Regions from separate parts of the Rhodococcus sp. NPDC056960 genome, predicted to be linked through region 2. Evidence: riboswitches for the same ligand, from Rfam matches in the RefSeq annotation. Region 2 holds a riboswitch; the other holds the start of a gene.
What was found. A riboswitch is a leader RNA that binds a small molecule or an ion and turns the genes downstream of it on or off. The one in region 2 is predicted to bind S-adenosylmethionine.
Positions count from the first base shown of each region.

Region 1: it holds a riboswitch for S-adenosylmethionine, as region 2 does, so the genes downstream of both, ACFTWF_RS09365 (bifunctional o-acetylhomoserine/o-acetylserine sulfhydrylase) here and ACFTWF_RS06785 (putative leader peptide) in region 2, are expected to answer to the same signal.

Region 1 covers NZ_JBHURF010000005.1:54,505-59,905, reverse strand. The annotation lists gene ACFTWF_RS09380 (bifunctional methylenetetrahydrofolate dehydrogenase/methenyltetrahydrofolate cyclohydrolase) at 1-2, shown strand, start outside; gene ACFTWF_RS09375 (DUF3017 domain-containing protein) at 4-288, shown strand; gene ACFTWF_RS09370 (homoserine O-acetyltransferase) at 320-1,444, opposite strand; gene ACFTWF_RS09365 (bifunctional o-acetylhomoserine/o-acetylserine sulfhydrylase) at 1,441-2,724, opposite strand; SAM riboswitch class IV at 2,841-2,961, opposite strand; gene ACFTWF_RS09360 (NADP-dependent isocitrate dehydrogenase) at 3,236-4,459, shown strand; gene ACFTWF_RS09355 (MFS transporter) at 4,611-5,401, shown strand, end outside.
Region 2 covers NZ_JBHURF010000003.1:326,400-331,800, forward strand. The annotation lists gene ACFTWF_RS06775 (LLM class flavin-dependent oxidoreductase) at 1-762, shown strand, start outside; gene ACFTWF_RS06780 (NtaA/DmoA family FMN-dependent monooxygenase) at 778-2,172, shown strand; SAM riboswitch class I at 2,220-2,313, shown strand; gene ACFTWF_RS06785 (putative leader peptide) at 2,318-2,401, shown strand; gene ACFTWF_RS06790 (ABC transporter substrate-binding protein) at 2,545-4,194, shown strand; gene ACFTWF_RS06795 (ABC transporter permease) at 4,198-5,190, shown strand; gene ACFTWF_RS06800 (ABC transporter permease) at 5,183-5,401, shown strand, end outside.

The sequences.
Region 1 (5,401 bases), on a different contig from region 2:
GAGATGGCCGACTGGGGGCAGTTCGCGAAGAAGAACCTGCCGATGCTGGCAGTCCTCGTCGTCATCGTGGTGGCCGTCGGGTTCGTGCTCGCGGATCGGTGGCGGCGAGGAGCCTTCGTGTTCGGCGTCGCCACCCTCCTGGCGGCGGTCTTCCGGTTGACGATGCCGTCGGAGCGGGTGGGGCTGCTCGCGGTGCGCAGCAAGCCTTTCGACGTGGGCGCACTCGTGGCCGTCGGCGGCGCGATCGTGTGGCTGGCCGTGTCGATCGACCCGCTCGGCACCGACTAGCGGTCCGAGCGGGCGTCGTCCCGCGCCGGGGTCAGCGCCCGGCGCGTGCCAGCTGCATCGTTTCGGACAGCAGCTTCGCGACCGCCGCGGCCTCGGTGAGGAACCCGTCGTGGCCGTCCCGTGAATTGAGGACCCGCAGGCCGTCGCACGTGGGGATGTCGTCGGCCAGATCCTCCTGCAGGCGGATCGGGTAGAGGCGGTCGGAGTCGACTCCGCCGACGATCACGGGTGCGGTGATCGTGCTCAGTGCGGCGGCGATACCACCGCGACCGCGGCCCACGTCGTGGCGGTTCATGGCCTCCGACAGGAGTACATAGGTGCCCGGATCGAACCGGCCGACCAGCTTGTCCGCCTGGTGCTGGAGGTAGCTCTCGACGGAGTACCGTCCGCCGCGCCACGGGTCCTCGTCGTCCTGCGGAGAGTTCGCGAACCGGGAGTCGAGCTCGCTCTCGGTGCGGTACGTGAGGTGCGCGATCCGCCGGGCGATGCGCAATCCGGAGCGCGGGATCCGGCCGGTGCCGTGGTAGTCGCCGCCCTGCCAGTCGGGGTCGCTGGTGATGGCCTCGATCTGGGTGGTCTGCGTGCCGATCTGGTCGGCGGTCGCGCGGGCGCCGACGGCGAGGACGAGCGCGGACGCGATCCGGTCCGGGTAGGTCACGGCCCACTCGAGTGCGCGCATTCCGCCCATCGAACCACCGACGACGGACGCCAGCTTCTCGATGCCCAGCAGGTCGGTGAACTTCTTCTCGGCGGCGATCTGGTCGCGGATGGAGATCTCCGGGAAGCGGCTGCCCCACGGGCGACCGTCCTCGGCGATCGAACCGGGACCGGTGGTGCCGCGGCAGCCACCCAGGACGTTGGTGGCGACGACACACCACTCGTCGGTGTCGATCGGCGCGCCGGGCCCGACCATTCCCGTCCACCAGCCGGGGGAGGGGTGCTCGTCGGTGACGGGTCCGGTGACGTGGGAGTCACCGGTGAGGGCGTGCTCGACGAGCACCACGTTGTCCCGGTTCGGGGACAGCTCACCCCACCGCTGCACGGCGAGCGTCACCGAGGGGAGGACCTCTCCGCTCTCGAGTTCGAGGGGGCCGATGTCCAGGGTGCCGAGACGTCCGTCCGCCACGGGCAGGTTCTGTATTGCGCTCACTGTCAAGATGCCGCCGCCGTAAGTCCGGTCTCGATATCGGCGATGATGTCGTCGATCCCTTCGATGCCGACAGCCAGCCGGACCAGTCCGGGAGTGACGCCGCTCGCGGCCTGCTCCTCGGGGGTCAGCTGGGAGTGCGTGGTGGACGCCGGGTGGATCACCAGTGACCGGACGTCGCCGATGTTCGCGACGTGGCTGTGCAGGGTGAGCGCGTTGACGAACTTCTTGCCCGCGTCGATGCCGCCGGCGAGCTCGAACGTCACGATGGCGCCCGCGCCTCTCGGGGCGATCTGCTTCGCCCGCTCGTGCCAGGGCGAGGACGTGAGCCCGGCGTATCCGACGGATACGACATCCGGCCGGGCGTCGAGGTACTCGGCGACCGCGGTCGCGTTCGACACGTGGCGTTCCATGCGCAGGCTGAGGGTCTCGAGGCCCTGCGCGATGAGGAACGCGTTGAACGGGGAGACCGCCGAGCCGAGGTCGCGCAGCAGCTGCACGCGTGCCTTGAGGGCGAACGCGGGCGGTCCGAGTTCGGAGAAGACGACACCGTGGTAGCTCGGGTCGGGCGTGGTGAAGTTGCTGTGGCGGCCCTGGGTCCAGTCGAACGTGCCGCCGTCGACGATGACCCCGGCGATCGCGGTGCCGTGCCCGCCGAGGTACTTGGTGGCGGAGTGCACCACGATGTCCGCGCCGTGCTCGAGGGGTCGGATCAGGTAGGGGGTGGCCACCGTGTTGTCGACGATCAGCGGGATGCCGTGCTGATGCGCGACCCCGGAGATGCCGGGCAGGTCGAGGACGTCGTTGCGCGGGTTGGAGATGGTCTCGCCGTAGAACGCCTTCGTGTTGGGGCGGACGGCGGCGCGCCACTGCTCGAGGTCGTCGGGGTCGTCGACGAACGAGACCTCGATGCCGAGCTTGGGCAGCGAGTAGTGGAAGAGGTTGTACGTGCCGCCGTAGAGCCGCGGGCTGGAGACGATGTGGTCGCCGGCCTCGGCGAGGTTCAGGATCGCGAACGTCTCGGCGGCCTGACCCGACGCGAGCAGAAGCGCGGCGACGCCGCCTTCGAGGGCCGCGATGCGCTGCTCGACCGCGTCCTGCGTGGGGTTCATGATGCGGGTGTAGATGTTGCCCGGTTCGGCCAGACCGAACAGCGCGGCAGCGTGATCGGTGCTGTCGAACGTGTACGAGGTGGTCTGGTAGATCGGCAGCGCCCGCGCCTTGGTGGTCGCGTCGGACGTCTGCCCGGCGTGGATCTGCTTGGTCTCGAACGACCAGTTCTCGGTCATGTGCTGTCTACTCCAGTGGTCTGACGAGGCGCGGACGACGAGCTGTCCGTTCGCGCGCAGGGCTTGTCTGGGGTCTATCTACGACAACAACAACACATCATGAACCTCCGATGTCGGACCCGCGCTTGTCACCCGACTGTTGTATGAATCAGGGAACCAGGTCATCACCCGGGGCACCCCACCGCGGTGGAGGGTTGCCGGCCAGCTAGCCGGGGCTCGTTGCTGGCACTCATGACCTGTGGTGAATCTTAGCGGCTGGGGTCGAACGACCGGAAACGGCACCGATCAGGGCCACGAGCAGGCAAAAGTTACCCGTCGGTAGGGGTGGCTTCCGGCGCCCCGTGGGTTGCGGGCCCGGCGCATAGCAGTACGCTTGTCTTGTTAAAGCGCGGTCTCCCAGGGGCCGCTGTGACCGTCTACGTTTGATAAGCGAACCGTTCGCGGACCCACTCAGGAAGTGCGCCCGCAACCGTGTAACCAGGGAATCTTCCTAGGAGGACGCGAAGCACCCATGTCCAAGATCAAGGTTGAGGGCACCGTCGTCGAACTCGACGGCGACGAGATGACACGCATCATCTGGCAGTTCATCAAAGACAAGCTGATCCATCCTTACCTGGATGTGAATCTGGAGTACTACGACCTCGGCATCGAGTACCGGGACGAGACCGACGACCAGGTGACCGTCGACGCCGCCAACGCGATCAAGAAGCACGGCGTCGGCGTCAAGTGCGCGACCATCACCCCGGACGAGGCGCGCGTCGAGGAGTTCGGCCTCAAGAAGATGTGGCGGTCGCCCAACGGCACGATCCGCAACATCCTCGGTGGCACGATCTTCCGCGCGCCGATCATCATCTCCAACGTTCCGCGATTGGTTCCGGGCTGGACCAAGCCGATCATCATCGGCCGTCACGCCTTCGGTGACCAGTACCGCGCCACCGACTTCAAGGTCCCCGGTCCCGGCAAGGTGATGATCACCTACACGCCCGAGGACGGCAGCGAGCCGATCGAGCACGAACTGGTGAACTTCCCCGAGGGCGGCGGCGTCGTCCAGGGTCAGTACAACTTCACCAAGTCCATCGAGGACTTCGCGCGCGCCTCGCTCAACTACGGCCTGCAGCAGAACTACCCGGTGTACCTGTCGACGAAGAACACCATCCTCAAGGCGTACGACGGCGCGTTCAAGGACATCTTCCAGCACGTCTACGAGACCGAATTCAAGCCGGAGTTCGACGCGGCGGGCCTCACCTACGAGCACCGCCTCATCGACGACATGGTCGCGTCGGCGCTCAAGTGGGAGGGCGGCTACGTCTGGGCCTGCAAGAACTACGACGGCGACGTCCAGTCCGACACCGTCGCGCAGGGCTTCGGTTCGCTGGGTCTCATGACCTCCGTGCTGCTGACCCCGGACGGAAAGACGTGTGAGGCGGAGGCCGCGCACGGCACCGTGACGCGTCACTACCGTCAGCACCAGCAGGGCAAGCCGACGTCCACCAACCCCATCGCGTCGATCTTCGCGTGGACCCGTGGACTCGAACACCGCGGCAAGCTGGACAACACCCCCGACGTCATCGGCTTCGCGCAGGAACTCGAAGACGTGGTCATCAGGACCGTCGAGGGCGGCCAGATGACCAAGGACCTCGCGATGCTGGTCGGCGGCGACCAGGGCTACCTCACCACCGAGGAGTTCCTCGGCACGCTGGACATCAATCTCCAGAAGGCGATCGCCGAGCAGTAGACACCGCACGACGGCAGTACGGAACGGGACGCTCCCCACGTCGGGGCGTCCCGTTCGTCGTCTCCCGGGGAGGTGCGCCGGGGAAGTGAGTGTGCTCACCCCACGGCGGACGCGGGAAGAGATCCCGGGGTGCGGTCGTTGACTCTTCTTCGTGACTACTTCCGCGCCTGCCCGCCCGTCCGGTCCCGTCGGTGTCGTCGCCCAGCATCCGTCCGTCCGCACGCTCGCCATGATCGCGCTGGCTCTCGGCGGCTTCGGGATCGGGACCACCGAGTTCGTGGCGATGGGCCTGTTGCCCGAGATGGCGTCGAGCCTCGGCATCACCGAGCCGATCGCCGGGCACGTCATCTCGGCGTACGCGCTGGGCGTGGTCGTCGGTGCGCCGCTCATCGCGGCCCTGACCGCGCGGGTGCCCCGCAAGACGCTGCTGATCGCGTTGATGGCAGCGTTCACGATCGGCAACGCCGCCACCGTGTTCGCACCGAACTACGGGGTGCTGATGGTTGCACGGTTCGTGGCGGGCCTCCCGCACGGCGCCTATTTCGGTGTCGCGGCCCTCGTCGCGGCGCACCTCGCGGACCGCGGCCGGCGGGCCAGGGCGGTCGCGCTGGTCATGATGGGACTGTCGGTGGCCAACGTCGTCGGCGTGCCCGTCGCCTCGTGGCTGGGCCAGTCGCTCGGCTGGCGCAGCGCCTTCGCCCTGGTCGCGGTGATCGGTGTGGTGACCCTGGGGGCGATCTGGTCGTGGGTGCCCGCGCTCGCCGCCATGCGGATGACGAATCCCCTCACCGAACTCGGTGCCCTGCGCCGCCCGCAGGTGTGGATGACGTTGATCATCGGCATGGTCGGTTTCGGTGGCATGTTCGCCGTCTACACATACATCAGCACCACGCTCACCGACGTCGCCGGACTGTCACGGTCGCTGGTGCCGCTGGCCCTGAT
Region 2 (5,401 bases):
CACACGTCCTCCCAGCTCGCGACACTCGACTACGCATCGCGCGGTCGCGGCGGCTGGATCGCCTCCCGCGACACCGACCCCCGGGTCGCGGACGCACTGGGACGATCTGCAGTCACCGCACCCGCCGACCTCGCCCGGGAGGAGCGGGACGCGATCACGGTGGTCCGGAACCTGTGGGACTCCTGGGAAGACGACGCGGTGATCCGCGACTACGCGACCGGTCGTTTCGTCGACCGAGACCGACTGCACTACGTCGACTTCCGGGGCGACACGTACTCGGTGAAGGGCCCGGCCATCGTGCCGCGACCGCCGCAGGGGCAACTGGTGGTGTTCGGACTCGACGGCCGGACCGATCCGTCCCAGGTCGACGTGGTGCTGGTGTCCGGGGCTACACCCGGTGACATCGCCGACGCCGCCGCACGGGCGAAGGACCGCGGGGCGGCGCTCGTGTTCGCCGAACTCGACGTGGCACTCGGCGCCACCACGCCCGCCCCGCCGTGCGGGCGGCTGTCGTTCGCGGGCGAGGCCTCCGGGCTGGTGGAACTGCTGCGCGCACTGGATGCGCACGTCGACGGTGTGCGACTGCATCCCGCTGTCGTCGACGAGGATCTTCCGGTGCTGGCGCGGTACGTGATCCCGGCACTTCTGCGCGCCGGTGCCGCCCACCGTCCCGTTCCCGGTGCGACCCTGCGCGGCACGCTCGGCCTCGACCGTCCCGTCAACCGCTTCCGGGCGGAGCGCCTCGAAGACTCCTCTCGCTGAAAGGTTGTGGAGACCATGACCGACAATTCGTACGCCAGACCCGGCGCCCAGGTGCATTTCGGTGTCTTCTTCCAGGGTGTCAACCACACCACCATCTGGTCGGACCCGTCGAGCGGTTCGCAGATCGACTTCGAGACGTTCCGTCGGGTCGCCCTGACCGCCGAGCGGGGCCTGTTCGACGCCTTCTTCCTCGGTGAGGGCCTGCGCCTGCGGGAACAGGGCGGCAAGATCCTCGATCTCGACATCGTCGGCCGCCCGGACGCGATCACCCAACTCGCGGCGCTTGCCGGCATCACCCGGCACATCGGGTTGGTGGCCACCCAGAACACCACCTACAACGAGCCTGCCGACCTCGCCCGGCGGCTGTCCGGGCTGGACCTGCTGTCCGGTGGCCGGGCCGGCTGGAACGCCGTCACCACGGACAATGCCTGGACCGGCGAGAACTTCCGCCGCGGCGGCTTCCTCGACCACTTGGACCGGTACGAGAGGGCCGGCCAGTTCCTCGACACCGCTCGCGCGATCTGGGATGCGTGGGCCGACGACGCGGTCGCGACGAGCACCGACGCGCCGACGTGGGTGGCCCCGGACGGAGTGCAGCAGGTGACGCGCCGGACGTCGCAATTCGACGTCGCGATCACCCCGACCCTGCCGCGCAGTGCCCAGGGCCACCCCGTCATCTTCCAGGCCGGCGACTCCCCGGCGGGCCGCGACTTCGCGGCCGGCCGCGCCGAGGTGATCTTCTCCCGGCACGGAACTCATTTCGACGACGCGCTCGCCTTCGCCGAGGACATCCGGGCGAGACTGCGCCGTGCCGGACGCCCCGAGGACGACGTGAAGATTCTGCCGGGCACGCAGATCGTGCTCGCGGAGACGGCATCCGAGGTCGAGGAGAAGGTCCGCTGGGTCCTCGAAGGCCAGTACACCGGCCAGACGGCTCTGTCGCTGGTCGGGCAGGTGTGGGGTCGCGACCTGTCCGATCGGGACCCCGACGGTCCACTGCCCGAATTCGATCCGGTCCCAGCACCGATCTCCGTCACCCGCGGGGCGGCGCGAGACGGGAAGGATCCGCTCGCCATCGCGCGGGAATGGCGTGCCCTGGCCGAGGCGCAGAACCTGTCGCTGCGCCAGGTCGCGATCGCCACCACCCAGCGTTCCGGTTTCGCCGGCACACCCGATCAGGTCGCCGACGAACTCACCCGCTGGGTGCGCAGCGGAGCGACGGACGGCTTCAATATTTCGCCGTACCTGGTGCCCACCGGACTCGACGACATCGTCGACCTGCTGGTACCCGAATTGCAGGAGCGTGGTTCGTACCGAACGGAATACGAAGGTTCGACCCTGCGCGAGCACCTCGGTCTCCGGCCCCCGCTGTCGCGGCGGGAGCTTCCACCCCGGCAGGCCACCGGGTAGCCGGGGCCCGTGTGGCGCGGCGACCGACGATCTCTTACACTCGGTAACGACCATCCAGAGCGACCGAGAGACCTGGCTCGTTGACGTCGCAGCAACCCCCCGTCCTGCGGGTGCGGGTGCTACCGCCGGGATCGATGGAGGAACCATGTTGACCGAAGGCTTCGTGAGCGCCTGGGGGCGCCTGCACGTCGATCTCTGCCGGCTGTCCACCTCCATCTGTTTCAGCTGACCCGCCACCCCGCCACCTCGGGGTTCCGGTTCGTCACACCGCATCCGCCTCGGATCCGGTGCCTTTCACCTTCCTGTGCGCGTGAGCGCTGCCCCTACGACGGGCAGCGCGCACGGCACTTCTTCGAGATCACGGAGTTCTCGGTGCCCTCAGTACCTTTGTCCTCGTCCTCCCGCGGCGGTGCCCGCATCGCCGCGGGAATCGGCGCCGCCGCCGTGCTGGCCACGGCGCTCACCGCGTGCGGTGGCGGTTCCGGCAGTTCCACCGCGGCGGATGCGGGACCGCCGCAGCCCGGCGGCACCCTCCGCTACGGCCTGTCCCAGGCACCCACGTGCGCAGACCCCGCACAGTCGGGCACGAACCAGACGATCTACGTGGCTCGTCAGGTGGTGGACTCGCTCACCGATCAGGACCCGGAGACGGGCGAACTGAAGCCGTGGCTGGCCGAGAGCTGGGACACCGACGCCGACGCGTCCTCCTTCACGTTCCACCTGAAGGACGGAGTGACGTTCAGCGACGGAACACCTTTCACCGCGGACTCGGTGAAGAAGAACCTCGACGCCGTCGTCAACACCCTCACCGGGGCCAAGGCCGCACTGGCCGCCAGCTATCTCACCGGGTACACCGGCACCACCGTCGTCGACCCGCTGACCGCGCAGGTCGACTTCGCCGCACCCAACGCGCAGTTCCTGCAGGCGTCGTCCACCCCGCAGCTCGGCATCCTGTCCGACAGTTCCGTCGCGAAGTCCGCCGAAGAGCGTTGCACCGGCGACATCTCGGGTACCGGACCGTTCACATACGCCGACTACCAGCAGGACAAATCCGTCACCCTGGCCAAGCGTGCCGGATACGACTGGGGCTCCGACGTGTTCGGCCACGACGGCGAGGCCTACCTGGACACCATCGAGTTCAGCGTCGTCCCCGAATCCGGTGTCCGCACGGGCAGCCTGTCCTCGGGACAGCTGGACGCGATCAGCGACGCGTTGCCGCAGGACGCCCCGCAGATCGAGGGCGCGGGCGGACGGGTGCTCACCACGTCGAATCCCGGGACCCCGTTCGGCTTCCAGCCCAACGTGACCCGCGGACCGCTCGTCGACCCCGTCGTCCGCAGCGCGCTGGTCCCGGCGATCAACCGGCAGGAACTGGTCGACACCGTGCTCGGCCCCAATTTCAAGCCCGCCACCGGCACGCTGGCGAGCCGCACCCCGGGATACGTCGCCCTGCCGGACGTGACGTACGACCCGGAAAAGGCGAAATCGATTCTGGATCAGGCCGGCTGGATGCCCGGCGCCGACGGCATCCGCGAGAAGGGTGGCCAGAAGCTCGGTTTCCCGGTTCTGTTCAGTTCGGTGTTCGCCGGCAACCAGGCCATCCTCGAACTGGTGCAGCAGCAGCTGAAGGAGGTGGGCGTCGATCTGCAACTGGACCTCGTGTCCACCCCGGAAGCCACCGCCCGCCAGAATTCGAAGGACTTCGACGCCACCTACTACAACAGCACTCGCGCCGACGGTGACATCCTGCGCACCCAGTTCGGTCTCGAGGGTCGCAACCTGAACAGCCGGAACGCGATTCCCGCGCTCGACGACGTGCTGGCGAAGCAGCTGGCCACCACCGACACCGCCGAGCGGAGCGCACTCCTCGCCGACGCCCAGCAGCAGGTGCTGGGCAACGGTCTGTGGATCCCGACGGTGGAGCTGTCGCAGGCGATCGGCGCGGGCCCGACCGTGCAGAACCTGAAGTTCGAGGCCTCGGCCCGGCTCCAGTTCTTCGACACCTGGATCAGCGGACGCTGAGCCATGATTCGCTACCTCGGACTCCGGGTTCTGCAGGCGGTCGCCGTGCTGTGGGCGACGTTCACCGTGTCGTTCGCCGTGCTGTTCCTGCTGCCGTCCGACCCGGTGAGCATCGCCGTCGACTCGGCGTCCACAGGAACCACGGTCGACGCGGCCGCCGTCGCGGAACTGCAGGCGCGGTACGGCCTGGACCAGCCGGTGTGGGTGCAGTACTGGAACTCGCTGAGCCATGCCGTGCGCGGCGACTTCGGGTACTCCATCGCCACCGGGCAATCGGTGACCGAGGCGATCGGGAACGCGCTGCCCAGCACGCTCGCGCTGGCCTTCGCGGCGCTCGTCCTCGCCGTGGCGTTCGGGACGTCCGTCGCGTTCCTCGCCACCTACACAGGCATCCGGTGGCTGCGAAACCTGCTGTTCTCGCTGCCGCCGCTCGGTGTCGCGGTGCCGACGTTCTGGGTGGGTCTGATTCTGCTGCAGCTGTTCTCGTTCCGGCTGAAGGCCTTCCCAGCGTTCGGAGACCAGGGGGTCGCCGCTCTGGTGCTCCCCGCGGTGACGCTGGCATTGCCGACCGGCGCGGTGATCGCCCAGGTGCTCGCGGCGAGTCTGCAGACCACGTGGCGGCAGCCGTTCATCGAGGCCGCGCGGGCGAAGGGCGCGTCGCGCCGGCGAATCCAGACGCGGCACGCGCTGCGGCTGTCGAGCATTCCCGCCTTCACCATCGCCGGTGTGCTCGTGGGCAATCTGCTGGCCGGATCGGTCGTCGTGGAGACGGTGTTCTCGCGGGCCGGCGTCGGGCGGCTCACACAGACGTCGGTGATGGCGCAGGACATACCCGTGGTCCAGGGGATCGTGGTGCTGAGTTCCCTCGTCTACGTCCTCGTCAATCTCGCGGTCGATCTGCTCTACCCGCTGATCGATCCCCGGATCGTCGAGGGCAGGCGAAGCCGCCACGCCGCCGACGACCGCGCTGATCTGGAGGAGAAGGTTCATGTCTGACATCCTCACCCGGGAACTCCTCGACGAGGCCGAGGGTTTCGACCCCGCCCCGCAACAACCTCCGCCCCCGATCACGCCGGGGACACACCGTCGCGCACTCGGCGTGCCTGCATGGCTGCGGCACACTGTCGTGCCGGTCGTCGCGGCGGCCGTGCTCCTGCTCGCCGTCGGATTCGCGGTGGCGCCGTCGGTGTTCGCGAGCGGTGACCCG